2 regions of the Mesorhizobium sp. Pch-S genome follow, and region 2 is predicted to be linked to the other one. Evidence: riboswitches for the same ligand, from Rfam matches in the RefSeq annotation. Region 2 holds a riboswitch; the other holds the start of a gene.
What was found. Region 2 has a riboswitch for cobalamin ahead of C1M53_RS23305 (ribonucleoside-diphosphate reductase subunit alpha). Riboswitches for the same ligand answer to the same signal wherever they lie in the genome.
Positions count from the first base shown of each region.

Region 1: it holds a riboswitch for cobalamin, as region 2 does, so the genes downstream of both, C1M53_RS23790 (DUF1636 family protein) here and C1M53_RS23305 (ribonucleoside-diphosphate reductase subunit alpha) in region 2, are expected to answer to the same signal.

Region 1 is NZ_CP029562.1:5,091,427-5,105,816, reverse strand. Features, by position in the region: gene C1M53_RS23845 (NADH-quinone oxidoreductase subunit E) at 1-412, opposite strand, end outside; gene C1M53_RS23840 (NADH-quinone oxidoreductase subunit D) at 413-1,603, opposite strand; gene C1M53_RS23835 (NADH-quinone oxidoreductase subunit C) at 1,729-2,331, opposite strand; gene C1M53_RS23830 (NADH-quinone oxidoreductase subunit B) at 2,338-2,919, opposite strand; gene C1M53_RS23825 (NADH-quinone oxidoreductase subunit A) at 2,910-3,275, opposite strand; gene C1M53_RS23820 (winged helix-turn-helix domain-containing protein) at 3,606-4,820, shown strand; gene C1M53_RS23815 (alpha/beta hydrolase) at 4,884-5,747, opposite strand; gene C1M53_RS23810 (GNAT family N-acetyltransferase) at 5,934-6,407, shown strand; gene C1M53_RS23805 (shikimate kinase) at 6,432-6,920, shown strand; gene C1M53_RS23800 (NmrA family NAD(P)-binding protein) at 6,967-7,860, opposite strand; gene C1M53_RS23795 (LysR family transcriptional regulator) at 7,970-8,884, shown strand; cobalamin riboswitch at 8,967-9,171, shown strand; gene C1M53_RS23790 (DUF1636 family protein) at 9,205-9,630, shown strand; gene cobW (cobalamin biosynthesis protein CobW) at 9,627-10,664, shown strand; gene cobN (cobaltochelatase subunit CobN) at 10,668-14,015, shown strand; gene cobG (precorrin-3B synthase) at 14,012-14,390, shown strand, end outside.
Region 2 is NZ_CP029562.1:4,971,710-4,986,099, forward strand. Features, by position in the region: gene metH (methionine synthase) at 1-572, opposite strand, end outside; gene C1M53_RS23265 (Fur family transcriptional regulator) at 797-1,222, shown strand; gene C1M53_RS23270 (metal ABC transporter permease) at 1,385-2,233, opposite strand; gene sitC (iron/manganese ABC transporter permease subunit SitC) at 2,230-3,090, opposite strand; gene C1M53_RS23280 (manganese/iron ABC transporter ATP-binding protein) at 3,087-3,986, opposite strand; gene C1M53_RS23285 (metal ABC transporter substrate-binding protein) at 3,983-4,903, opposite strand; gene C1M53_RS23290 (SAM-dependent methyltransferase) at 5,012-5,794, opposite strand; gene C1M53_RS23295 (hypothetical protein) at 5,791-6,033, opposite strand; gene C1M53_RS23300 (ribonucleotide-diphosphate reductase subunit beta) at 6,024-7,091, opposite strand; partial or broken gene C1M53_RS23305 (ribonucleoside-diphosphate reductase subunit alpha) at 7,181-10,068, opposite strand; cobalamin riboswitch at 10,173-10,373, opposite strand; gene C1M53_RS23310 (TonB family protein) at 10,446-11,534, opposite strand; gene C1M53_RS23315 (TonB-dependent receptor) at 11,624-13,792, opposite strand; gene C1M53_RS23320 (iron ABC transporter substrate-binding protein) at 14,025-14,390, shown strand, end outside.

The sequences.
Region 1 (14,390 bases), 120 kb from region 2:
CCTCCTCCCACGACAGCGTGCCGTCGGCATTGGTGTGGAACTGGTCGTGATGGATCTTGGAGCGGCAGACATCCATCAGCTCTTCAGAGCCGCGCAGCATGCAGGGCGTGGTGCCGCATACCTGGACATGAGCGCGGGTGCCGACCGGCTTCAGCTGGTACTGCGTATAGAAGGTGGCGACTTCCAGCCCGCGGATATAGGGCATGCCGAGCATTTCGCAGATCGACTCGATCGCCGCCTTGGTGACCCAGCCTTCCTGCTCCTGCGCCAGCATCAAAAGCGGGATGATGGCCGACTGTTCGCGGCCTTTCGGGTACTTGGCGATCCACTTCCTGGCCGACGCCGCATTCGCCTTGTTGAAAGCGAAGGAAGCTGGCTGGACGCTTGCATCTGCGAGACGACGGACTGACATTTAGCGGTCAACCTCTCCGAACACGATGTCGAGGGAGCCGAGGATGGCGGTGACGTCGGCCAGCATGTGGCCGCGGCACAGGAAATCCATGGCCTGCAGATGCGCGAAACCAGGCGCGCGCAGCTTGCAGCGATAAGGCTTGTTGGTGCCGTCGGAGACCAGGAAGACGCCGAACTCGCCCTTCGGCGCTTCGACGGCTGCGTAGACCTCGCCGGGCGGAACACGATAACCTTCGGTGTAGAGCTTGAAGTGATGGATGAGCGCTTCCATCGAACGCTTCATCTCGCCACGCTTAGGCGGCACCACCTTGCCGTCGATGTTCGACACCGGGCCGGCGCTTTCCTTGCCGAGCAGCAGATCGACGCACTGGCGCATGATCCGTGCCGATTGGCGCATCTCTTCCATACGAATGAGATAGCGATCGTAACAGTCGCCGTTCTTGCCGATCGGGATGTCGAATTCCAGTTCCGAATAGCATTCATAGGGCTGTGACTTGCGCAGGTCCCAGGCCGCGCCCGAACCACGCACCATCACGCCCGAGAAGCCCCAGGCCCAGGCATCGTCCAATGACACGACACCGATGTCGGCATTGCGCTGCTTGAAGATGCGGTTGGGGGTGAGCAGCGCGTCGAGATCGTCGATCGACTTCAGGAACGGATCGATCCACCTGCCGATGTCTTCGATCAGCTGCTTCGGCAGATCCTGATGCACGCCACCGGGACGGAAATAGGCGGCATGCATGCGCGAACCGGAAGCCCGCTCGTAGAACACCATAAGCTTTTCGCGCTCGATGAACCCCCACAGCGGCGGGGTCAGTGCGCCAACGTCCATAGCCTGCGTCGTCACATTGAGGATGTGCGACATGATGCGGCCTATCTCGGAATAAAGCACGCGGATCAACTGACCGCGCTTCGGCACCTCGATCCCGAGCAGTTTTTCCGCGGCGAGCGCGAAAGCATGCTCCTGGTTCATAGGCGCGCAGTAGTCGAGCCGGTCGAGATAAGGCACCGCCTGCAGGTAGGTCTTGTGCTCGATCAGCTTCTCCGTGCCGCGGTGCAGCAGGCCGATATGCGGATCGACACGATCGACCACCTCGCCATCTAGCTCCAGCACGAGGCGCAAAACGCCGTGCGCGGCCGGATGCTGCGGGCCGAAGTTGATATTGAAGTTGCGAACTGAGGTCTCAGCCATTTGATTTACTGACCTTGCTGCCTAGAGCGCCTTCACGAGCTGAGCCACGACATACGCAGTGACGCCGGCCAGAACCAGCCACAGCACCTTGCGCACGGTCGAGCCGCCAGCCGCTTTGCCGCCGGTCATTGCTTCGCCTTTTCATCGCCCGGCAGCACGTATTCCGTGCCCTCCCACGGCGAGAGAAAATCAAAACTGCGGAATTCCTGCTTCAACTCCACCGGCTCGTAGATCACGCGCTTGGCTTCGTCGTCGTAACGCACCTCGACGAAGCCAGTGAGCGGGAAGTCCTTGCGCAGCGGGTGGCCGTCGAAACCATAATCCGTCAGGATGCGGCGCAGGTCCGGATGGCCGGAAAACAGCACGCCGTACAGATCATAGGTCTCGCGCTCGAACCAGTCGGCACCCGGCCAGACACCGGTTACGGACGGAACCACCGTCTCCTCGTCGGCATGTGTTTTGAGACGGATGCGCAGATTCTGCTTCGGCGACAACAGATGATAGACCACGTCGAAGCGCAGCGCCCGCGACGGATAGTCGGCACCTGACACGTCGATGATCGAAACGAACTGGCACCTGGCGTCATCACGCAGGAAGGTTGCCGCCTTGACCACGTCGGCAGCGCCGACCAGGACCGTCAGCTCGCCATAGGCGAGCACACTGTCGATCACCGTTGCGCCGAGCTTGTCCTTGATATGGTCGGCAAGGCTGTTGAGAGCTTCACTCATGATCGTTTACCGTTCGATCGTGCCAGTGCGGCGTATCTTCTTCTGCAGAAGAAGCAGCCCGTAGAGCAGCGCTTCAGCAGTTGGCGGACAGCCGGGCACATAGATGTCGACCGGCACGACGCGATCGCAGCCGCGAACCACCGAATAGGAATAGTGGTAATAACCGCCACCATTGGCGCAGGAACCCATCGAGATGACGTAGCGTGGCTCCGGCATCTGGTCGTAAACCTTGCGCAGCGCAGGCGCCATCTTGTTGGTCAGCGTGCCGGCGACGATCATCACGTCCGACTGACGCGGTGAAGCGCGCGGAGCGATGCCGAAGCGTTCGCTGTCATAGCGCGGCATGGCGCTGTGGATCATCTCCACCGCGCAACAGGCCAGACCGAAGGTCATGTACATCAGCGAGCCGGTGCGCGCCCAGGTGATCAGGGCCTCGCTCGAAGTGACCAGGAAGCCCTTGTCGGCAAGCTCGTTGTTGATGTCCAGAAAGAAGGGATCGTCCGAACCGATCGGCTTGCCGGTGTTTGGATCGAGAATGCCCTTCGGCTTCGGCGCGACGAGCGTGCCGGAACTGTCGCTCAATCCCATTCCAGCGCTCCTTTTTTCCATTCATAGGCAAAGCCGATGGTCAGCACGCCGAGGAACACCATCATGGACCAGAAGCCGAGCATGCCGATCTGGCCGAAGGAGACCGCCCACGGGAACAGGAAGGCCACTTCCAGATCGAAGATGATGAACAAGATCGACACCAGGTAGAAACGGATGTCGAATTTCATGCGGGCGTCGTCGAAGGAATTGAAACCGCACTCGTAGGCCGACAGCTTTTCCGGGTCCGGATTGCGGTACGCGACCAGGAATGGTGCCACGATAAGGGCAAGGCCTACGACGAGCGCCACACCGATGAAGAGAACGATGGGCAGGTACGAACTGAGGAGTGCGTTCATGCTGCGACTTTCCATTGGTGGCTTATCCACCTGATACAGCACAAGACCCTAGGGCGGAAGCACGTGGGTTCAACCGCTGAACCGATTTACGGGCCCATGCTGCAATGCGGCGACGGTTAGCGCAGCGCATTCGGCGAAGCAAGTCAAACCTTGTTCAAAATGCGACTGTGGACGCCTCTTCCAGCAAAACTGGTCCGATCAGCTCCCATTTGATTTCCTTCACTTTTTACTCCACTTTTCTCTCCTGACAGGATCGGCGGCCAAACCCTGCTAGCATGGGTGGAATCGCCGGCAGCCTCGGCTCATCGCAACAGTCAAAATGTCGTCAGGATGAAAGACAGGATCTCGCTCAAAACGGCCCGCCGTATCGCACTTGCAGCACAGGGCTTCGCCGACCCGCGACCAGTTGGCACACCCGACCGCCGCCACCTCGGACGTGTGCTTTCGCGCACTGGCCTTCTGCAGATCGATTCCGTCAGTGCGGTGGTGCGGGCGCACTACATGCCGCTCTATTCGCGTCTTGGCCCCTACCCGATGTCCATGCTCGACGAGGCGATGGCGCCCGGCCGCAAGCGCCTGCTGTTCGAATACTGGGCGCATGAGGCCTCGCTACTGCCGGTCGAGACCTATCCCCTGATGCGCTGGCGCATGGAACGCGCCGGGCGCGGCGAGGAAATGTATCTTGGCCTCGCCAAGTGGGGCTGCCAGAACACGTCCATGATCGAGGAGATCTACCGCGAGGTCGAAGCACGCGGCCCCATCGCCGCTTCCGAAATCGAAGGCCACAAGGGCAATGGCGGCTGGTGGGGCTGGAGCGCCGCCAAGCACGCCTTCGAGTGGTTGTTCTGGGCCGGGCGCATCACCACCCATTCACGCCGTGGCTTCGAGCGTCTCTATGATCTGCCGGAACGGGTACTGCCACAGGCCGTCCGCGACATGCCTGTCCCCTCGCCCGAGGACGCGCACCGCGAATTGCTGCGCCTGTCGGCGCGGGCACATGGGGTGGCGACTTACTCCTGTCTGCGCGACTACTTCCGGCTCGCGCCGCATGACACCAAGGGGCGGCTGGAGGAACTGGTCGAAGACGGTGAACTGATCCCGGTCCGCGTCGAAGGCTGGGACAAACCCGCTTATCTCCACAAGGACGCACGCCAGCCTCGCAAGGTCGAAGCGCGTGCCCTGCTCGCGCCCTTCGATCCGCTGGTGTTCGAGCGCGGCCGCGCCGAGAACCTGTTCGACTTCCGCTATCGCATCGAGATCTACACGCCTGCCGACAAGCGGCAGTACGGCTACTATGTGCTGCCCTTCCTCTATGACGAGAAGATCGTGGCGCGCGTCGACCTCAAAGCCGACCGGCCCGCCGGCGTGCTGCGCGTGCATGCCGCCTATGCTGAAGCGAGCGCGCCGCCGGAAACCGCGACCGAGCTGTTCGAAGAGCTGAAACTGATGCAGGCCTGGCTCGGCCTCGAACGCACCGAAATAACGCCTGCTGGTGATCTCGGTCCAGCGCTCGCCGCTGTCGCCGCCATCGCGAGAGCCGCCTGACAAACGCGACAAACGCAAAGGAGGCGCTGCTAGCGCCTCCTTCTCCGTCAGGCTCTGTCCCGTTTACTGGAACATGCCCTTGGGTGTTTCGCCCTTCAGGAAGGGCTCGGTGAAGGCGAAGAGCAGTGCGGGCTGGGTGATGACGGCGGTGTGCGAGGTCGCAGGCATGACTGCGAGGCGCGAGGCGGCAAGCGGCTTGCCCATGTCGCCCATGGCGCCGCCACCAAGCAACCGGAACAGCGCAACCGAATGCTCGAGCGTGGCCACGTCGGCATCGCCGCTGATGATCAGCACCGGGGTCTTGAGTGCCTTGACCTCGGCTTCCCAGGCCATCGGCTCCTTCTCCAGCGGGATCAGCTTGCCGACCAGCGCAGGAAAGCCATCCGGATTGGCGGCGAGCTTCTTGTACTCAGCCGCGAAAGGCATGTTGACGAACATCTCGACGTTCATCTGAGGAATAAAGGCCGTGAATTCGGGTTGCCAGCCCTTGGCATCGTAGGCGACCGATGCCGCAACCAGCTTGTTGACCTTGTCAGGATGACGGATGGCGAGCTGCAGGCCGGCTGCTGCGCCCATCGAATAGCCGAACACATCGGCTTTCTTCAGACCCACCTTGTCCATGAAGCCGGCAACATCGTCGGCGAGATTGGGATAGGTGATCGGCCGGTCGACGTCTGTAGTGCGGCCGTGTCCCTGGAATTCCAGTGCATAGACCTTGTGGGTCTTGGCCAGTGTCGGAATGATCTCCCCCATCGACGGAATGTTCATGTAGGCGCCATGCAGGACGACCAGCGGCTCGCCCTCGCCCGACACCTCGTAATACATCTTCATGCCGTTGACCTCGACACGATCGCCGACGGGTACGGACCCGGCAAACGCCGGAGTGCCGAGAAGAAAAGCTGCGGCTGCTAACAATGCGCGGAACATGAGGCTCTCCGTTTGTTGTCTCATGCGTTTTCGATAACGCTGCCTGTAAGACGAAGCAGCGTTTCACATTCCGACATGGCCAGACAAAATTTTCTTCTGGCGGCTGGCGACCAACGGCCACGCGATGGCACTCTCGTCATCTCTCCGAATCCTTGGCTTGCCATGACGCCAACCGAAAGACCGCCCATGCCGCTTGAAGTCGCCGCGCAATTTCGAACTGCTACTGCGACAGATGTGGCCTTGGTCCGCGACGTCGTGCGCGCGGCCTACTCGAAGTGGATCACGGTCATCGGACGCGAACCGAGCCCGATGAAGGCCGACTACGACGAGGCGCTGCAAAAGCACCAGTTCACCCTGCTCTATCTGGATACCGAGATCGCTGGTCTGATCGAGACCATCCAGGAAAACGATCATCTCTGGATCGAGAACGTCTGTGTGTTGCCGGCTCAGCAGGGAAAGGGGCTTGGCAAAAAACTGCTCGATCATGCAGAACAGCTGGCTCGCCAGGCGGGTCACAACGAAACCCGCCTGCTGACCAACGCCGCGTTCGAAGCCAACATCGCGCTCTATGAGCGCCTGGGCTATGTCATCACCGAACGCGAGCCGTACATGGAAGGCACCACGGTCTACATGCGCAAGCATCTCGCACTTCACCTGTGAATCTGTTCGCCATCCGAGCTCTCCATGAAACGCGTCCTGATCACCGGCATGTCCGGGACCGGCAAGTCAGCCACCATCCTGGAGCTGGCGAGACGTGGCCATGCGGCCTACGACCTCGATACGCCGGAGTGGTCACACTGGATCGATGCCGTCCCTGGTGACACGCTGACGCCTGGAGACGGCAAGGATTGGGTGTGGCAGCTGGACAAGGTTCGCACACTGCTTTGCCAACCGCGCGAAGAGACCCTCTTCATCAGCGGTTGTGCCGAGAATATGGACGAGCTTTTCCCGCTGATCGATACCGTCATCCTGCTCTCCGTGCCGGTCGAGACAGCCATGCAAAGGGTGTCGGCACGAACCCCTGACGGTTATGGTCACATCGAAGAGGAACAGCGCAAGATTGCCGAACTGATCGCCACGGTCGAGCCGCTGCTTCGGGAGTCTTCCGACCACGAAATCGATTCCAGAGGACCGGTCGAAAGCACCGCCGACCGTATCCTGGAGCTGGCCTAGCACCACCCGCTCCTTTCCGTGGAATTGGTCACCGGCTCGATCCGGATCACGACAGCGATAAATCTTGCGGATCGACGACCGCGAGCTCTTCGAAATATCGCCGCAGCGTACTGGGTTCGCGTCCAAGAATGGCACGCAGGGTCAGGCTGTTTCCGGCAGAGCCGAATTCCGTGTAGGACTCAAATACGCGTGCGAGTTGCGCCAGCGCATCGCCTTCGAAAGGCGGTTTGGCGACGGCCGCCCACGCCTCGAAGCTGAGTTCCACCGGCTCGATCACCCGCCCAAGCAAGGCACTCATCAAGGCGGCAATCTCGATGCGATTGTGCATCCCATCGGCGGCAAGCTCGAAAGAGCCATAGGCAAGCTGATCCTCAGTCAATGCCTTGGCCGCAACTTCGGCGACGTCGCGGTAATCGACGCGCGCCAGCCGCGCGGTGTTCGAAAAAGGTTCCGCGAAGACACCGTTGCGGACCACGGCCTGCCAGGCCGGGGCGATGTTCTGGAACAACGTTGCCGGGTAGAGGATGGTGTAGTCCAACCTGGAGCGCAGCAACGCCTCCTCCACCGGCAGTTTGCTGGCATGATTGGCCAGCCCGTTGGCTGGGTGGATGACGGACGAAAACACGAACTTGCCAACTCCCGCGCGCTTCGCCGCATCAACCATGGCAATACCAAGTGCTGGTTCGTCCGCCACGAAGGGCGGGCCGACATGGTAGACCCCGTCTATTCCCTTGAGCGCGCCGTCGAGGCTTCCGGCATCGCGCAGGTCGCCATGCACGATTTCCGATGCGCCGTTGCCCCGTGCCGCTCGTGCAGCCGCTGCGTTGCGCACCAGCGCCCGCACAATGAAACCACGCCGGGCAAGCTCGGCGGCGACATAGCCACCGCTACGGCCGGAAGCGCCCACCACGAGCACGGTTTTCCCGTTCAGATCAGACATCGGTTTACCTCAGGTTTTGGAACCATATGCCTGTGAAGATCGGTCTCTCGTTTGCCGGTTGGTAGGCCGGTCATCTGTGATACGGTCTCCCGAAAATCGGAGAGCCAGCATGGATCGGTTTGATGACGTCGAAGCGTTCCTCGCGATCGTCGAACGGGGCAACCTGTCAGCCGCCGCCCGCCATCTCGGCCGTTCGCTGCAGGCGGTCAGTCGTTCGCTGGCCACTCTTGAAAGGAGTGTCGGCGTGGAGCTAGTTCGCCGCACCACGCACAAGGCGCAGCCCACGGAAGCCGGGCATGACTTCTACCGCCGGGTGAAACCGGCGTTTCTGGAAATTGTCGAAGCCAGGATCGAAGCCGGGAACCGCAGCGCCGAACCTTCCGGGTTGCTCAAGGTCGGAGCACCGGAACTGTTCGGACATCGCTATCTTGTCCCGATCCTCGCGCGTTTCATGGAAATGCACCCCAGGCTGGAGATCGAACTCAATCTTTCGAACCGCTTCGTCGACCTTGCCGAGGAAGGGCTGGACCTCGCCATCCGTATCGGCGAACTGCCGGATTCGGACTTGAAGGCGCGCCGGCTCGGCATCATGCGCCGGGTCGTTTTCGGCGCGCCGTCCTATTTCGAAAAACGCGGGCGCCCCTCCCATCCGCGAGACCTGGCCGAACATCACTGTGTTTTCCGCAACACGGATCGCGATGCCGGTGCCTGGCAATTCCAGGAAGGCGGCAGGCCATTGACCGTGAAGGTCGGTGGGCGGCTGCATCTCGACAACGCGGCTGCGAGCCACGCAGCAATCGCCATTGGCCTCGGCATAGGCCGCGTGCCGCTCTGGCAGATCCAGGATCTTGTCGACAGCGGCACAGTCGAGGTGATTCTGGAGGAGTTCGAACAGCCGGCGGTTCCGGTCCACATCGTCTGGCCGGCCGCCCGCCTGCCGCTTGCCAAGACGCGTCTTTTCATCGACTTCCTGGCAGCCAATCTGCACATTCAAAGGCGAGAACGGGATTGTATAGTGGCTTGACGTCGGCTCGGTGGCCCAAGCCACCATCACGCTTGCGACGCGATCCGCCGTTGCGGCGCGTTGACAGCGCCACCCGCCCAAGCCTAAATCCGGCAAAGACGGTCTCCTCCCTTCACGGGGAGGAGCGAAGAGGGAATGCGGTGCGGGGCAAAAGCCTCAAGTCCGCGGCTGTCCCCGCAACTGTGAGCGGCGAGCCAAGGCCGAGAGCCACTGGGGTTTTCCCGGGAAGGCGGCACCGAGGCACCGACCCGCGAGCCAGGAGACCTGCCGTCTGACCAGAATCCCAACGCCTGGCGGGTGTCCCGGGCAAGGAGCCTGATTTGGATCACGACGATAATTTCTCGGCCGGGACGACGACAGCGGATGTGGAAACCGCGCCCGTTACCGTCATCGTCTGCTCGTCCTGTCGGGATGAGAACGGCTCTGATGCCCATCCCCGTGCCGGCGCTCTGCTGGCCGAAGCCACCCGCGCCGCAGCTCGTGACCGCCACTCCATTGAAGTGCGAACAGTCGAGTGCCTCGGGAACTGCAAGCGCCGGCTTTCGGCGGCACTGCTGCGCAACGACTGCTGGAGCTATGTCTTTGGTGACCTGACAGTCGGATCGGGTTCCGACCTCGTCGCCGGAGCAGAACTTTTCGCGACATCGCAGGACGGCCTCATTCCATGGCGAGGCCGCCCTGACTCCCTGAAGCGCGGCCTCGTCGCGCGCATCCCTCCCCTCGCTGTTTTGAAGGACCAGATATGACCGCTTCCGTTTCCCGCGTCCCCTGCACCGTCGTCACCGGCTTCCTCGGCGCCGGCAAGACAACGCTGATCCGCAACATCCTCGAAAACGCCAAAGGCAAGCGGCTGGCCCTCATCGTCAACGAATTCGGTGACGTCGGCGTCGACGGCGAGATCCTCAAGGGCTGCGGTGTCGACACCTGCCCTGAGGAAAACATCGTCGAACTCGCCAATGGCTGCATCTGCTGCACGGTCGCCGACGACTTCGTACCGGCGCTCGACCAGATCCTGGCACGCACGCCGAAGGTTGACCACATCCTGATCGAGACCTCCGGCCTCGCACTGCCGAAGCCACTGGTGCAGGCCTTCCAGTGGCCGACGGTCAAGAACCGCGTCACCGTGGATGGTGTCGTCGCCGTGGTCGACGGCCCGGCACTTGCCGAAGGACGCGTAGCCTCGGACATGGACGCGCTCGCCGCCCAGCGTGCCGCAGACGACTCACTCGACCACGACGATCCGGTCGAGGAAGTGTTCGAGGATCAGGTCGCCTGCGCCGACCTGATCATTCTCTCCAAGAACGATCTGCTGGACGAGGCCGGTGCGGCTCGGGCCAATGCCGTGCTGAACGAACATATCGCACGCGCGGTCAAGGTGGTGCCGACCGCACAGGGCAAGGTCGATCCGTCAGTACTGCTCGGCCTCGGCCTCGCCGTCGAGGATGACATTGAAAACCGCAAGAGCCATCATGATGGCATGGGTGACCACGAGCATGACGATTTCGACACCTTCGTGGTCGAAATCCCCGCTGTTGCCAATCCGGAGGATCTCGCTCGCCGTGTCGCGGAGGCCGCGGACAGGGAAAACGTGCTGCGCGTAAAGGGTTTCGTCGAGGTCGACGCCAAGCCGATGCGTCTGCTGCTGCAGGCTGTGGGGCCACGCGTGAACCACTATTACGATCGCGCCTGGACGGCTGAGGACGACCGCCGCTCGCGGCTGGTCGTGATCGGGCTGAAGGGTCTCGACCGCCCGGCCATCGAGAAGATCCTGGTAGGATAAACCTTGCACATCCTGACCACCACCTCCGCCTCGCTCGACGATATCGCCGAGCCGGTCGATCTGCGCCAGCAGCCGGCGGAGATGGTGGCGCTGTCTTTCACCGACAGCGATCTGGCCGGATTGGCGTCCGCCTGGCAGGCGGATGCCGAAACCCTGCCCTCGATGCGGCTGGCGGCGCTGCGCGACCTTCGCCACCCGATGTCCGTCGATCTGTGGATCGACAGCGTCGCACGGCACGCCAAGGTGATCCTGGTACGAATCCTGGGCGGCTACGACTGGTGGCGCTACGGCTGCGACCAGCTTGCCGCGACAGCCCGCGCCAGGGGCATCAAGCTGGCGCTGCTGCCCGGCGAATCCCATGACGAAGATCCGCGCCTCACGGAAGCCTCCACTCTGCCTGCCGAAGAGCTTGGCGCCTTGCTTGCCTATTTTCGCCAGGGTGGACCGGCCAACATGTCTGCGCTGGTCAATCAGCTGGCTCGGCTTTGCGGCCACGACCGGGTTGTCGCCCAACCGGTCGAACTGCCCAAGGCGGGGTTTTATCAGCCGGGCGTCGGTGTCGTCGACGCGCCTCCTCCGACGTTCACCAGCAAACCCGCCGTCCCCGTCCTCTTTTATCGTTCAATGCTGCTCGCGGCCGATGCTGCCCCCATCGATGCCTTGGCCGCAGCGCTTGAAGTGCGCGACGTCATGGCCGTGCCCATCTTCGTGCCCAGTCTGAAAGACCAGGCGGCTCTGGGGTTCGTCGAAAAGGCGTTCAGCACTCTGAACCCTGCCGCCATCGTCACCGCCACCGCCTTTGCTTCCGGTGCTGAACCTGGGGCCGAAACCCTGTTCGACCGTGCCGGCGTGCCGGTGTTCCAGGTCATTGTCGCCACGACGCGCCGCGACGCCTGGGAGACCAACCAGCGCGGCCTGGCACCGGCCGATCTTGCCATGCATGTCGTACTGCCGGAACTGGATGGCCGCATCCTGGCCGGCGCGATCTCCTTCAAGGCCGAACTGGGAGCAGATACCGAGCTCGCCTTCCGTGCTTTCGCCAACAGGCCGGAGCCCGACCGCGTCGAGCGTGTCGCCGATCGCATCGCCGCGCATATCCGGCTTCAGCGAGCGGCCCCGGCCGAACGGCGTCTTGCCATCCTTGTTCCCGACTATCCGAGCGCTCCGGGTCGTACCGGCTATGCCGTCGGGCTTGACGTGCCCTCCTCCGTGCTCGCCATGCTGCATGACCTTAACGATGCCGGCTATTTCGTTGAGAAGATTCCTGAATCCCCACGCCGGCTGCTCGACCTTCTGGAAGAGGCCGGCCAGCGCCTGGCGGCCAACGACTACGCCGCGCTTTCCAGTGACCTGCCGGCAGATGCGCGCCAGACCGTATCCGACGCCTGGGGCGAAGCCGGCGGATCCCATTTCCCGTTTCGCGCCGCGACGTTCGGCAATGTCACCGTGGCTCTGGCACCGGATCGCGGCCGTTCCGCCGACCGCCGCGCCGACTATCACGATCCAACGCTGCCGCCGCGCCACGAGTTGGTCGCCTTTGGACTCTGGCTTCAGAAATCACTTGGGGTCCATGCGATCATCCATGTCGGCGCGCACGGCACGCTGGAGTGGCTGCCCGGCAAGACCGTTGCCCTCGGTCCGAACTGCTTCCCGGAAATCGTCACCGGCGCGCTGCCGGTGATCTATCCGTTCATTGTCTCCAATCCCGGCGAAGCCGCGCAAGCCAAGCGCCGCATCGCCGCGGTTACACTCGGTCATCTGCCACCGCCTCTGACCGACGCCGGCCTGGATGATCACCAGCAGGAGCTGGAACGACTGGTCGATGAATACGCCCAGGCGGATGGGCTCGACCGCCGCCGGCGCGACCGGTTGGCCAGGCTGATCGTCGAAACTGCCGCGAAAACCGGCCTAGCATCGGAGGCCGGTGTGGCCAAAACCGACGCCCCCGATGAAGCGCTGCGCCGCATCGACGCCTGGCTCTGCGATCTCAAGGATTTTGCGGTCAAGGACGGGCTGCACGTCTATGGCCGCTCCGTGGACGGCGAAGCCGACCCTTTGCGCCTGCAAAGCGCGACCAACGAAAAGGCGGCACTGCTCGCGGCCCTCGATGGCCGCCATGTCGCCGCAGGCCCGGCGGGCGCACCTGCCCGCGGCCGCACCGACGTCCTGCCCACCGGCAGGAACCTGTTCACTGCCGACCCGCGCACCATGCCGACGCCGACCGCTTTCGATCTCGGCAAGGCAGCTGCCGACGAGATCGTGGTTAGCTACATGCAGGGCCATGGCGACTGGCCGCGTGCTCTGGTCATAGACCTGTGGGGATCCGCGTCCCTGCGCACGGGTGGCGAGGAGATCGCGCAGGGCCTGGCGTTGATGGGATGCCGGCCGCAATGGGATGCCGCCACCGGTCGCGTCACCGGGATCGAAGTGTTGCCGCCGGCCACGCTCGGACGGCCACGTGTCGACGTCACTTGGCGCATCTCCGGCCTGTTTCGCGACATGTTCCCAACCCAGATTGCCCTGATCGATGCGGCAGCACGCGCTGTCGCCCAGCGAGACGAGGACGACAGCGAGAACCCGCTCGCGGCGGCAACGCGTGCAGCAGGCCGGGTCGAACCGCGCATCTTCGGCTCCTCGCCAGGCACCTATGGCGCCGGCCTGGAGGCGATGCTTGCCAGCGGCGAATGGCGTCGCCGCGAGGAGCTTGGCCGAGCCTATCTTGAAGCCGCCTCGCACGCTTATGGCGGAGCCGACGGCGAAGGCTCGGCAGTGCCCGGCGCCTTTGCCGGACGCATCGCCGAAGCCGATCTGCTTGTCCACACCGGCGACGATCCGGGGCGAGACATCCTCGAAGGTTCGGCCGATGTCGCTTTCATCGGCGGCTTCTCCGCGGCGGTCGCTGCGCTTGGCACAAGCGCCGACGTCATCGTGCTTGACACGACGGATCCTGCAAGGCCGAAACCACGCTCGGTATCGGAAGCCGTCACGCGCGTGGTGCGGGCCCGCGCCGTCAACCGCCGTTTCATCGAGGGACAGATGCGGCACGGACCGCGTGGTGCCTCGGAATTCGCCGAGACGGTTGATCGCTTGATCGGCTTCGCAGAGACCACCCAGGCCATTGCCGGCGATCTGATCGGCGCCGTGCACGATGCCTATCTCGGCGACGAGGCGGTGCGCGCGTTTCTGCTTGCCGAGAACCCTCAGGCCGCCAAATTGATTGCCGAGCGTTTTCGATCGGCCAGGCAGCGTGGCCTGTGGCACCCGCTGCGCAACTCGGTCGACGACGATCTGGCCGCCCTGATCGCAGAAGCTCAAGGTCGTGTGCCAAAGGGAGCGGAGGCGGCCGAATGAACGCCCTCCAGCGCCGCGGCGCCTGCCCCGCCTTGTCGACGCCGATGCAGACCGGCGACGGGCTTCTGGTGCGTCTCAATCCGGTTGCTGGAGGACTTTCTCCCAAGGCTCTGATCGGACTCTCGGAATCCGCCACGCGGCATGGCAACGGCATCATGGAAGTCACCGCCCGCGGCTCGATCCAGATCCGCGGCCTGACCACTGCAGGGGCCGGCCAGCTGGCCGCGGAGGTGAACGCGTTGGGCATCGCCGTGCGAACCGGCGTTCCGGTCGAAACCGGCCCGCTGGCCGGGCTGGACATGCACGAGATTGCCGATCCGCGCCCACTCGCGGAAGCCCTGCGCAGGGCGATTGAAAAAACCGATCTGGCAGGCA
Region 2 (14,390 bases):
TCGGCGCCGCCGTCGATCAGCCCGCGCAACTGTTCGCCATAGGCGAGGCGCAGGTCGTCGAAGGTGACGGCGCGGTAGCCCGGATTGTTGACGTCCGGCGAGATCGACGCGGTGCGGTTGGTGGGACCCAGCGCGCCGGCGACTAAGCGGCGCCTGCCGTCTTCCTGTTCGGCCCGGCGCAAGGCGCGCCGCACCAGCCGCGCACCGTCGCGGTTCAGCTCGTAGACCATGTCCTCCATGCCGTAGTCGGCCTGCGCGATCGACGTGGACGAGAAGGTGTTGGTCTCGACGATGTCGGCACCGGCCTTGGCATAGGCGTAGTGGATGTCTTCGATGGCCTTGGGCTGAGACAGGATCAGCAGGTCGTTGTTGCCCTGCTGATGGCAGGCGCAGCCGCTGAAGCGGTCACCGCGGAAGTGGTCCTCGCCAAAGCCGAGCCCCTGGATCTGCGTGCCCATCGCGCCGTCGAGCACAAGGATGCGCTCGCGCGCGGCAGCCTGCAGTGCTGCGAGAATTTCCGAGCCGTCAGGACGTGACGACAGCGGGCCGAAGAGCTCATCGACCGAAGACATATTGCGACACTCTTCATTCCAGGAACGACGTCGCCAAAACTAATCACATAAAGACATCTTTATGTCAATATGCGGATGCTCCCTGGTTGCGGGACCTTGGTTCCGTGCCGTTGCTCTGTCACTCTCAAAGCACGGCAATGTTTTTTGCGAATGCGACGCATCTGAGATAGGAAAGCCCAATCGGCGAAAGCCTGTCAAAAGCCGAGCAAGGGGAGACCCACAGGTTGGAACGGAACATCGCGGATCTTTGCCGGGAGTTCGGCTTGCGCCTGACCGGCCCGCGCCGAATCATCATGCAGGTCCTGTTCGAGTCGAGCGATCATCCCGACGTCGTCGAATTGCACCGCCGCGTCACCGCGCTCGAACCGACGATTTCACTCGCCACGGTCTACCGTACGGTCAACCTGCTGCGCGAGAAGGGCGTCCTGGAGCGCCACACCTTCGGCGATGGCCGTGCCCGCTACGAGACCACGCCGCGCGAACACCATGACCATTTCATCAATGTGGAAACCGGAACCGTCATCGAATTTCAGTCCGAGGAAATCGAGCGCCTGCAGGAGGAGATCGCCCGCAAGCATGGTTTCACCATCGTCAGCCACAAGCTCGAAATCTATGTGCGGCCCCTGAAGCGGGGCCGGAACAGAAGCTAGAGCATTTTGTAGCCAAGTGGGACCATTTGGCGTTACAAAAATGCATTGAAAACAAAATCTTAGAGCGTTTCCGTGAAAAGCGGAAACGCTCTGGAGCGGTTTGCGGTTTGGCGCGAACGGCAATCGGCTCTCGCTTGCTCCGGCCGAGGACCGCAGGCCTCGTCAGCCTGCGATATGGCTGGTCTCTGCCCGTGCGGCCCGCAGGCTGGTGACGAGGAACGCCATGATGAACAGGACTGTCAGCAGCAGCACGATGGTCGGCGCGGGTGCGCTGTCGATGAAGAACGACAGGTAGACCCCCAGCAATGACGCGCCGACCGCGATCACCACCGAAAGCCAGAGCATGGCGCTGAAGCGCGTGGTCAGCAGGAAGGCGATAGCGCCGGGCGCGATCAGCATGGCGATGGCGAGGATGATGCCGACAGCTTTCAGTGCGCCGACAATGGTCAGCGAGATCAGGCACAGCAGGCCGTAGTGCAGCAGCTGTACCCGCAGCCCGACGGCTCTCGCCTGCGCCGGGTCGAAGGCATGCAGCAGGAAGTCGCGCCATTTGAGGCCGATGATGCCGGCGGTTATCGCCGCGACGACGGCTGTTTCGACGATGTCGCGCAGGCCGATGCCGAGGATGTCACCGAACAGGATATGGTCGAGATGAACCTCGGACTGGATCTTGACGTAGAGTACCAGTCCAAGCCCGAACATGCCGGAAAACACGATGCCCATCACCGTGTCCTGCTTGATGCGGCTGTTGTCCTTGAGGAAGCCGGTGGCGAGCGCACAGATCATGCCGGCCGCGAAGGCGCCGACCGCGTAGGGCAGGCCGACAATGTAGGCGAGCACCACGCCGGGAAAGACGGCGTGGCTGATGGCGTCGCCCATCAGCGACCAGCCCTTGAGCACGAGGAAGCAGGAGAGCAGGGCGGTGGGAACCGCAACCAGAACCGCAATGACCATCGCATTGATCATGAAATCGAACTGGAAGGGAGCGAGCAAGGTATCCAACATGGTCAGGCTGTCCTTTCCAGCGCCTGGGCGGCGCGCCGGCGCGCTGCCAGCATGCCGTGCTTGGGTGCGAAGACGAAGGCGGTCAGAAAGATCAGCGTCTGCAGAACCACGATGATGCCGCCGGTCGCCCCATCGAGGAAGTAGCTGGCATAGGCGCCGATGAAGCTGGTGGCAGCCCCGATGACTACGGCGATCACAAGCAGGCGGGGGAAGCGATCGGTCAACAGATAGGCCGTGGCACCCGGCGTCACCACCATGCAGATCACCAGGAAGGCGCCGACCGTCTGCAGCGCGGCAACCGTCGATGCCGACAGCAGGGTGAAGAACATGATCTTGAGCGCCGCCGGGTTGAGGCCGATCGAGCGCGCATGGCTTTCGTCGAAGAAGACGACCATCAGGTCCTTCCATTTCAGCAGCAGGATGGCCAGCGAGACGAAACCGATGATGGCCAGCTGCAGCGTGTCTTCAGGCGTGATGGCAAGGATGTTGCCAAGCACGATGGTCTGAATGTTCACGGAGGTCGGCGACAGCGAGACCATGAACAGGCCGAGCCCGAAGAAAGAGGAGAAGATCAGGCCGATGATGGCATCTTCCTTCAGCTTGGTGCGCTGGTTGAGGAAAAGCATCGCAGCGGCGGCGAGACCGCCGGAGAAGAAGGCACCGATCGAGAAGGGCAGCCCCAGCATGTAGGCACCCGCGACACCCGGCACGATCGAATGCGAGAGCGCGTCGCCGATCAGCGACCAGCCTTTCAGCATGAGATAGCAGGAGAGGAAGGCGCACACGCCGCCGACGAGCGCCGAAACCCACATCGCGTTGAGCATGTACTGGTAGCCGAAGGGCTCGAGGAGCAGCGCGCTCATTCGCTGTCCTCCCTGAACTGCTGCTGCATGGCCCCGGGTTCGCCGTAGAAGACCAGCGGCCGCTCGTCATCGGTGATGACGGCCAGGCGGCGTCGGTCTTTGTCCTCATGCAGTCCAGCGCCACCGAGAACGAAATGGCGCAGCACACCGCCGAAGGCCTTCTCCAGATTGGCCTGGGTGAAGGTCTCGGCGGTCGGGCCGGAGGCAAGCACGGTGTTTTTCAAAAGCACGGTGCGGTCGCAGAATTCCGGCACGCTGCCGAGATTGTGCGTCGACACCAGCATGACGCGACCCTCGTCGCGCAAGGCGCGCAACAGGTCGATGATGGCGTCCTCGGTCTTGACGTCGACGCCGGTGAACGGTTCGTCGAGCAGGATGACGCGCCCGTCCTGCGCCAGCGCACGCGCCAGGAAGACGCGCTTCTTCTGCCCGCCCGACAGTTCGCCGATCTGGCGTTTGCGGAACTCCGACATGCCGACACGGGCCAATGCCGCAGAGACCGCCTCACGGTCGGCAGCCTTCGGAATGCGCATCATGTTCATGTGGCCGTAGCGGCCCATCATGACGACATCCTCGACCAGGACCGGAAAGTTCCAGTCGACCTCCTCGGCCTGCGGCACATAGGCGACCAGGTTGCTGCGCAGTGCCTCGGCGACGGGCATGCCGAGCACCTGGATGCTGCCTTTGGCCAGCCGCACGAAGCCCATGATCGCCTTGAACAGGGTCGACTTGCCCGAGCCGTTGACGCCGACCAGCGCCGTGATCGTGCCGGTCGGGACCTCGAAGCTGGCATCACGCATCGCGGTCTGGCCGTTGCGATAGGTGACGGTCGCGTCCTTGACGGAGATGCCAGCCGGCGAGGCCGGCTGGGCGATGATCTTGAAGGCAGCCGTCATTGCGAGAGGCCTTCGGCCAGACCCTGCCGCAAGGTGTCTGAGGTGACGCGCAGCAGGTCGATATAGGTCGGCACCGGACCGTCCGCTTCGCTGAGCGAATCGACATAGAGCACGCCGCCATAATGCGCGCCGGTCTCGCGGGCCACCTGCCGTGCGGGCTTGTCGGAAACAGTACTCTCGGAAAAGACCGCGACGATCCCGTTCGCCTTGACGGCATCGATCACCTTGCGGACCTGCTGCGGCGTTCCCTGCTGGTCGGCATTGATCGGCCACAGATAAAGCTCCTGCATGCCGAAGTCGCGGGCCAGGTAGCTGAAGGCGCCCTCGCTCGACACCAGCCAGCGCTTGTCCTGCGGGATCTCCTCGAGCTTCTGGCGGATCGGCGCAATCGTCGCCTCGATCTTCTGCTTGTAGGCCTCGGCATTGGCCCGATAGGTATCGACATTGGCCGGATCGTTCTTGATGAAGGCGTCGCGGATGTTGTCGACGTAGATCAGCGCGTTCTTGGGCGACATCCAGGCGTGCGGATTGGGCTTGCCGGTGTAGGGCCCTTCAGTGATGCCCATCGGCTCGACACCTTGAGAAACGACAGCGCTCGGCACGTCATGCAGGTTCTGGAAGAACTTCTCGAACCACAATTCGAGATTGAGGCCGTTCCAAAGGATCAGCTTCGCGCCCTGCGCGCGCTGGATGTCGCCCGGCGTCGGCGCATAATTGTGGATCTCGGCGCCTGGTCTGGTGATCGATTCCACGATGGCGGCATCGCCGGCGACATTCTTCGCCATGTCGGCGATGACCGTGAAGGTGGTAACGGCCTTGAATTTCTCCTGCGCGGCCGCCGGTGCGATCGCCAGGACGGCACTGACGGCCATTCCCATCGCTGCGGCCAGGATCGACCGTCTCATCCCATCATGCATGAATGCCTCCTAGTTGCGACTAATTCTCATTTGCATTCGACCTTTGATGCAAATGAGAATTGTTTGCAATAAGAATCTGCAGGAAGCGGGCTGAAGCCGGGTCTTCTCCTAGCTGCCGTGCGCGCCTTTCTTCCGGAGCAGGGCTTCGACAATCCAGCCCTTGCCGTCGAGCGCTTCGTTGCGAACCTGTTCGAGCCCTCCGACGATCTCCCGCAGCCTGCCGGAGACGAGCATGTCGTCCGGCATGCCGGCATAGAGGGTCCAATGCACGTCGTTGTGGCCGCCGACGGTGTCCGCCGCCGGGGCGGCAGGCTGCATGAACACGATGGTGTCGGCGTTGTTTGGGAAACCGCCAGCAAGCGAACGCCCGGTCGCCGTCAGAATCGATCGGCCGACATTGCACAACGCCACCTTGTGCGCCGTCGTCAGCACCTGGATGCCGCTGTTGCCGGGGATCACCTCATAGTCCAGCTCGAAATCTCCGCTCGATCGCAGTCGCTGCAGGATACGTGCCAGCGTTTCGATCAGCGAAAACCCGCTCCTGACCAGGAATGCCCCGCACTCGGAAGCATCCAGTTCCTCGAAGGAGAGACCGGCATGCCGAAGGTCGTCAGCAGGTTCCACGCCGCCGTCCCTGTGCTGCGGTTCCTTGTAGGAAGTGGTGCGGAACGGCCGGTTCCGCACATAGAGTTCGATGATCTCCGCACGAAGGCGGGCAGGGTCCTTCATGCGTCTGGCGAGGTCCTTGCCGGCGCCCTTGTCAGGGCCTTCGCCAGGCCCGTGATAAGGAATGAAGAACAGGGTCACGTGGCCGCGGACATTGACCGCTTGCACCGTCACGAAATCCGGATTGCCGGCACCGATCCCGACGATGAGGACCTTGCGCCTCATTGTCGGATCGCGGATCCTGGGGCGATCGACCCCTGCAGGGCCTCGAAAAGCTCGACGAGCCGGCGCGGTCCGGGATGGTCTCCCTGGTATCGCTGCAGTCTGGCGATCTCGATGTTCGCCGCCGCAGCAAGGTCCGCGCCGACGGGTTGCGCAAGCAGCCACGACAGGAACACGTCTTCCGGCTGCTGCAGCGCTGCCGACTGTCCGGCGATTTGCCGTGGCTCGACGTTCAGTCCCATGCCAGCGCTCCGCCGTTCTGGTACTCGATGACGCGGGTCTCGAAGAAGTTCTTTTCCTTCTTCAGGTCCATCGCTTCCGACATCCATGGAAACGGGTTGTCGGCTTCCGCAAACACGGGGTGAAGACCGAGCTGGGCGCAGCGCCGGTTGGCGATGAAATGCATGTACTGCTCGCACAGCGCCGCGTTGAGCCCGAGGAATCCTCTCGGCATGGTATCGCGGCCGTACGAGGCCTCCAGTTCCGCGGCATCCGCGATCATGCCGCGCACCTCTTCCTGGAATGCCTTCGTCCACAGATGCGGGTTTTCGATCTTGATCTGGTTGATGACGTCGATGCCGAAATTGAGATGGATGGACTCGTCGCGCAGGATGTACTGGTACTGCTCGGCAATGCCGACCATCTTGTTGCGCCGGCCGAGCGACAGGATCTGTGCGAAGCCGGTGTAAAACCACATGCCTTCAAAGATGACATAGAAGGCGACGAGGTCGCGCAGGAAGGCCTGGTCCGCTTCCAGCGTGCCCGTGCGGAAGTCCGGATCGTCGAGATGCTGCGTGTGCTGCAGCGCCCACGCCGCCTTGTCGGTGATCGACGGCACCTCGCGATACATGTTGAACAGCTCGCCTTCGTCCAGCGACAGGCTTTCGACGATGTACTGGAAGGTATGGGTGTGGATAGCCTCCTCGAAGGCCTGGCGCAGCAGATACTGCCGGCATTCCGGATTGGTGAGATGCCGGTAGATGGCAAGCACGATGTTGTTGGCGACAAGCGATTCCGATGCGGCGAAGAAGCCGAGATTGCGCTTGATCATGCGCCTTTCATCGTCGGTGAGGCCGTCTTTCGACTTCCACAGCGCGATGTCGGCCTGCATCGACACTTCGGTCGGCATCCAGTGGTTGTTGCAGCCGGAGAGATATTTCTCCCACGCCCAGCGGTATTTCAGCGGCAGCAGCTGGTTCACGTCAGCACGCGCATTGATCATGCGTTTTTCGTCGACGGAAACTCGGGCACCGCTGCGATCGATCTCGCCGAGGCCGGTGGCGGCGGCAACGGGTGGCATATCCGCCGCGAGATCTATGATGGCTTTGGGCTGGGCTTTCGGTTCTGACCAGTCGAGCATCTTGTTGTCTCCTTCTTTTTCTCTGCTGCTTACTGGCAGGCTTCGCATTCGGGATCATCGATGGCACAGGCCTTGCCCCACGCCGCATCGGCATGGATGACGATGGCTTGCGCGGCCGGTGCCGCGGCCACCACCGCGGAGACGGCATTGAGCTTGCCGTCGGTGCCCTTCAGCGTCGACTTCTCGACATGCGTCGCCGAGCGCGAGCGCAGGTAGTAGGTCGTCTTCAGACCCTTGCGCCAGGCTAGGCGATAGAGTTCGTCGAGCTTCTTGCCCGATGGATTGGCGATGTAGAGGTTGAGCGACTGCGCCTGATCGATCCATTTCTGGCGGCGGGAGGCGGCGTCGATCAGCCAAGAAGAATCGATCTCGAAAGCGGTCGCATAGAGCGCCTTGATGTCGTCCGGGACCCGGTCGATCTGGCCAAGCGAGCCGTCGAAATATTTGAGGTCGGAAATCATCACTTCGTCCCACAGGCCGCGCGCCTTGAGATCATGCACGAGCTGCGGTTCACCACGGTGAAGTCGCCGGACATGTTCGATTTGACGAAGAGGTTCTGGTAGCCCGGTTCGATCGACTGCGACACGCCGCAGATGTTGGAGATGGTGGCGGTCGGCGCGATCGCCATGCAGTTCGAGTTGCGCATGCCGGATTTCCTGACCCGCTTGCGCAGCGCGTCCCAGTCGAGCGTCGAAGACGCATCCATCTCAACGCCGGGCCGTGCCTTTTCCAAAAGGGCAATGGAATCGATCGGCAGGATGCCCTTCGACCACAGCGATCCATCGTAGCTCGGATAACGGCCGCGTTCGGCGGCAAGATCGACCGAGGCGGAGATGGCATGGTAGCTAATCGCCTCCATGCTGGCGTCGGCGAAAGCGACCGCCTCATCCGAAGCATAGGGGATGTGCAGAAGCTGCAGCGCATCCTGGAAACCCATCAGCCCCAGCCCCACCGGCCGGTGGCGCAGGTTGGAACGGCGCGCCTCGGGGATGGTGTAGAAATTGATGTCGACGACGTTGTCGAGCATGCGCATGGCGACGCTGACGGTCCTTGCGAGGTGATCGAGGTCCAGCCCCTTTTCCGCAACGTGGTTGACCAGGTTGATGGAGCCGAGATTGCAGACGGCGACCTCGTCCTTCGACGTGTTCAGCGTGATTTCGGTGCACAGGTTGGACGAATGCACGACGCCGACATGCCCTTGCGGTGAGCGGATGTTGCAGGGGTCCTTGAAGGTGATCCAGGGATGTCCCGTCTCAAACAGCATGGTCAGCATCTTGCGCCAGAGGTCGACGGCGCGGACCTTGCGGAACACCTTGAGCCCGCCGGCGGCGGCCTTCGCTTCATAGGCCTCGTAGGCTTGCCGGAAGGCGGAGCCGTAAAGGTCATGCAGGTCCGTCGTCTCGTCGGGAGAGAACAGCGTCCATTCACCGTTGCCCTCGACCCGTTCCATGAACAGGTCCGGCACCCAGTTGGCGGTGTTCATGTCATGCGTTCGGCGGCGGTCGTCGCCGGTGTTCTTGCGCAGGTCGAGGAATTCCTCGATGTCGACATGCCAGGTTTCCAGATAGGCGCACACGGCGCCCTTGCGCTTGCCGCCCTGATTGACGGCGATCGCGGTGTCGTTCGCCACCTTCAGGAACGGCACCACACCCTGGCTCTCGCCATTGGTACCCTTGATATGAGCACCGAGGCCGCGAACCGGCGTCCAGTCATTGCCGAGGCCGCCGGAATATTTGGCGAGCAGCGCATTGTCCTTGACCGCCTTGAAGATGCCGTCGAGATCGTCGGCGACGGTGGTCAGGAAGCACGATGACAGCTGCGGCCGCAGCGTGCCGGAATTGAACAGCGTCGGCGTCGAGGCCATGAAATCGAAGGAGGACAGGAGGTCGTAGAACTCGACGGCCCGTGCCTCGCGGTCGATCTCGCGCACCGCCAGTCCCATGGCGACACGCATGAAGAAGGACTGTGGCAACTCGAAACGCTTGCCCCTGGTGTGCAGGAAATAGCGATCGTAAAGGGTCTGCAGGCCGAGATACTGGAACTGCAGGTCGCGCTCCGGCTTCAGTGCGGCGCCAAGCTGGGCGAGGTCGAAGCGGCCGAGTTCCGGATCGATCAGCTCGGCCTCGATGCCGGTTGTTATGAATTCGGGGAAATAGGAAGCATAGCGGCCCGTCATCTCGGCCTGCGTTGCCTGTTCGGGGCGGCCGGTGACAAAGCTGAGCGCTTCGCGGCGCAGGCGGTCGAGCAGCAGGCGGGCCGAAACGAAGGCATAGTTCGGTTCGGTCTCGACAAGGGTGCGCGCGGCCAGGATTGGCGCTAGCGACAGTTCATCCAGGGTGATGCCGTCATAAAGATTGCGGCGTGCCTCGGTGAGGATGGCTTCCGGCGAAACCGCGTCGAGCCCGGCACAGGCCTCCTCGACCACGCGCGCGAAGCGGGCCTCGTCAAGCGGTGCGAGCGTGCCGTCTTCGCCCCTCACATTGAGCGAACCGCCCGGCACGACCGCATCTGCCTTGTCGGCCAGGCGCTCGCGCGCCCGCTCCGCGCGGTAGAGCACATAGGCGCGCGCCACCTTGTGGTGTTCGCCGCGCATCAGCGCCAGTTCGACCTGATCCTGGATCTCTTCGATGTGGAAGGTGCGCCCGGCCTCGAAGCGGCGCGTCAGCGCCGTAACCACCTGTCCGGCCAGATCCTCGACAACGTCATGCACACGCCGCGAGCCTGCCGCAGTCGAGCCTTCGACGGCGAGGAACGCCTTGGTCAGCGCCACCACGATCTTCGTTGCGTCGAACGGTGTCACCGAGCCGTTGCGGCGTATCACCTTATAGCTTGGCTCGGCCTGAGGTGAGGTGTGGCTTTCGGCGATAAAGGGAGCTTTGGGAGCCCCGTTCGTGGTGAGTGCTGCAGTCGTTGCCATATCATCCCCGTGGCGTTGAGGGCGGGGATTCTGGGGGAACGCATTGGCCATTCGGGACGCAGCGACGCCCGGCCACGCGCACCGCCGGGACACCCCGCCCGAGGTTCGTTCTCGTTCGTCGCGGCAGGTCTCCTGGCTTGCAGGTCGTCGCCCTTGTCGGCCTTCCCGGTGCGTTACGGCACCAGTGGCATTCTTCGACGCGGGCTCACTGCTTACAGTTGCGGGGGCAGCACCGGCTTTGCACCGGCTTCCCTCTTAGCTCCCAAGTCAGACGACTCGGGAGAACCTCGACTTCGATATCTAGTATAGAACGCCGACTCGATGTCAACGACTGGTGTGGGTGATGGCGAATTTGCCGACAACGCATTTTCAGCGGCTCACCGCTTGAAACTGATCATGATCGCCAGCGTCATCGAGGGGCGGGCTATTTCAGTCGGTGGAGCAGGCACCGGAGAGGCCCGCTTTACGGTCTCGATCGCTGCGCGATCGAGGGCCGCGCTACCGGAGGAGCCTGCGACCGAAGCCGATCTGACGACGCCCTGGGCATTGACGCGCAACTGCACGCGAACCGATGCAGAGCCGCTGGCGCCTGGAGGATATTGCCTGAATCGGCGAATATGGGCGATGACCTCGGCCTGCCATTGCGCCGGTGATACCGCGCTGCGTCCGGCTGGCTTCGCGGATCCCATTAACGCCGTCTGCTGCGACGAAGCCGCCGCCGGTCGGTCGGCCTTTTCAGATGGGCCGGATGTCTCGGTTGCCACGGCCTTCTTCGGCGCGCTTTGGCGTTGCTGGCGAACCGGCCTGGCGGGCGCGGCTGGTGCGGGTTTGTGAGCGCGGCTTTTATTCTCGGCCTTTCGAGTTTGCTGTCGTGCGGCGTCGGGCTTCTCGACCGGGCGGGCGAGTTTGCTTTCCGGTGCCTTCTTGATGGCCGGCACCGCTGGCGCGTTTTCCTGCGCGGAGCGGAGAACTTCCAGGCCCGGAGTGACTTCCTGCTTCGGTTCAGTTGCTTCGGTCCTGGTTTCCGCTGTTTCCTGTTGCGGCTGCGGCGCGGGTTCGGTCGTCCGAGGCTCGTCCTGTTCGGGGAGTGGATCGGCCTGTGCCGGTTCGTCTTGCGAAGGTATTTCAGGCGCTTTTTCGATATCGGGCTGACGAAGGGAGCCTGCCGGTTCGCCGGCCGCATCCGCGGGCTGCTCGGTCTTGGGAGCAGCCTCGGATACATCCGGAGGCACCCATTCCACGGAGATGGCGTCGACGATACCTGGATCAGCGGCGGGAGGCAGGGTTATCGCGGCGAGATAGAGCCCGGCGCCGATATGAGCCACGATGGAGACCACGCCACCCAGCAGCCAGCGTTGCGCAGCGCTGCGGTTGCTTGCCGGGTCCTCGCCAGGCTCTGGTTTCGGCGCTGCAGTGGTCGGGAGGGCGTCGTCGGCATCGGGCCGCGGCGCCGGAATTTCCGGCACCGTCCTGTCGTCGGTCGCAGGGACGGGCGAAGCAGGGCCGGCGCTGCGCGCGGACTTCCGCGCGCGCGATCTCGCCGGCCTGGCCATGCCTAGAACCGCATGGCCGAGTTCAGGTAGAAGGTGCGACCCTGTTCCGGGAAGCCGTAGGCGAGCTGGTAGTTCTTGTCGAAGATGTTCCTGACGCCGAAGTCGAACTCGAAATTGTCGTTCAACTTGTAGTTCATGTTGAGATTGACCAGCGCAAAGCCCTTGGTTTCAAAGAACGTGGTCTCCAGCCGGTCCGTCGACCAGCGCGCGCTGTAGATGGCGACGTTGGGCGAGACGGTGAAATTCTCGTACGGTACCCAGTCGGCATAGAGATAGGCGCTGTGCTCCGGCGTGCCGATGGGCTTTAGGCCCGGCCTGATCGGGTCGGAGATGTTGCGCTTGAGGTAGGTGTAGCTCGCGCCCACGGTCAGGTTGGAAAGCACATCCCATTCGCCGTAGACTTCGGCGCCGTAGTAACGGCCGTCGCCGATGTTCTGGCTCTGGACCTTTCCGCCACCAACGCTCACCGACTGGATCACGTCGGAGACGTCGCTGTAGAACACCGAGCCACCGATCTTCAGCATTTCGGTCGGTTTGCCGGCCCAGCCGAGCTCGTAGTTCACGGCGCGCTCGGGGCTGAGATCCGGGTTCGGCAGCGCGTCGCCGAAGCGGGTGCTGAACCGGTCGAACAGCGTCGGGAAACGTGTGCGCGAGGAAATGCTGGCGTGGAATTCCGACGCGTCGCTGTAGCGATAGATCGCCGCTCCCTGCCAGTTGAACGCCGAGCTGCCGCCATGCGGGTATTCGGACATCTTCTTGCTGGCCGAGTCGTATTTCTGGGCCTTGACCAGCTTGTTCCTGTCGTAGCTGATGCCGCCGACGAAATCCAAGCTCTCGGTTGCGTGGAAGGTATCTTCGACCGCCACCGACCAGGTGTCCTCCAGCTTCGTCTGCTTCGGGTCGACGAAAGCGGAAGCGCCCGGTTGGTTGTGATCCCAGTTGGTATGGTCGTCTCGGCGGTAGTGAACTGCGCCTTTCAGCGTGTTCATCGGGATGAGTTCGGTTCCGGCCTCGACGCTGACGCCATAGGCGCTGTCGTCATAGTAGCTGTTGAAGGCGCGCGCCTGCTTCTGGCTGGTGAAGGTCGAGTCGTCATAGGCCGAAAGCAGGTTGTAGAAGGTGTTGTAGTAGGCCTTGGTCTTCACATAGGACTCATCACCGAGTTGCGTGTGCGAATAGAAGGCCAGCGAGTCGATGTCCCAGCGCGGCCATTCCCAGTCGCGCTGGTAGGCGGCGCCCGCCGGCAGTGGCGTGCGCGTGATGCCACGCACCGGTTCGTAGATGCTGTAGGGGGCTGCCTTCTCACCCTGCTGCTTGGTGTAGCTGATGACGTATTCGTCGGTCTCGTTCGGCGTGTAGCCGAGCTTGAAGTTGGCGCGCCAGTCACGAACTTTGGAGAAGTTCCGGCGACCGCCATCCTCGACCGGCCCACCAATGCCGACCGGAACCGGATTGAAGCCCTGCGGCAGGAACCAGCCGTCGCTGTTGCGGAATGAACCGCTGGCCTGCAGGTAGAATTTCTCCTGCTTGGTTCCGACCCAGCCGGACGTCGTGAACGCGGCAAGGTCGCCGATGTTGCTGATGTCGATGCCGGTGCGCAGTTCGCCTTCGAATTCCTTGGTCGGCTTCCTGGTGACGAGGTTGATGGCGCCGCCCATGCCGCCGGGCCCGCTCAGCACCGAGACATAGCCCTTCTGCACCTGGATCTCGGACAGGTCCGGCGTCAAGAAGCGTCCGTAGTCGAGACGGTTGTCGGCCGGCAGGTAGACACGGATGCCGTCGATATAAAGCGGTACCTGGAAACGGTCGAAGCCCCGGACGTAGATCAGCCTTTCATTGCGGCTGCCGCCCGTGTTGGAGACCTCGACACCTGGTGTGGCTGCCAGCGCATCGTCCAGCGTGTTGCGGTTGCTCTTGTGGATGTCCGTTGCCGTCACGACGCTGCGCGACACCGACTGGCCGCCGATGTCGGAGGAGGCGCCGGCGGCGGCGCCATAGACGACGATCTCGCCCAGCTCGAAGACCGGCGATGTTGCCATGCGGGCAGGGGGAGCCGGTGCATCGTCTTTTTTCTGTTCGACGGCTCCGCCTTGTTGCTGCGCATAGGCAACAGGCAGTGCGGCAGTGGTTGTCAAAAGGACGAGCAAAGTCGTCGACGAAAGTCGCTTCATGAAAATCCCCCTCAAGGCCCCGACCGGACGGGCCTGCCGCCAACGTGACGACAGGTCGTCCTCTCAATTTGTAGGCGTAATATACGGACAAATACAAAGAACGCGCATCCCGTCAAGGCAACGCTCTGCGTTAAAGAGTTTATTGCGATAGGCCAGCAATCCTCTTCCTTGACCGATATGTCAGAACAGAAATAACTATCGTGCTGATTTCGAAGCGTGCGAGGGAACACGAATGGATCGACGGGGATTTCTGGCGCGGCTCTCGCAGGTGCTACTGCTGCTATGCTTCGGCATGGCCGCTTCCGCCCAGGCCGCGGGCCGCACGATCGTCGATTCCGCGGGGCGTTCCGTCACATTGCCTGACCATGTCGAGCGCGTGCTGGCGGCAGGCCCGCCGGCCTCCGTGTTGTTGTATGTGCTGGCTCCCGACAAGATGGTCGGCTGGGTGCGCGAGCCGAGCGCGGTGGAAAAGGAATTCCTGGCGTCGCCCTACAGGGATCTGCCCGCCCATGGCCGGCTGACCGGCAAGGGCAATACGGCCAATCTGGAACTTGTGCTGTCGCTGAAACCGGACATCATCATCGATGTGGGCACGGTC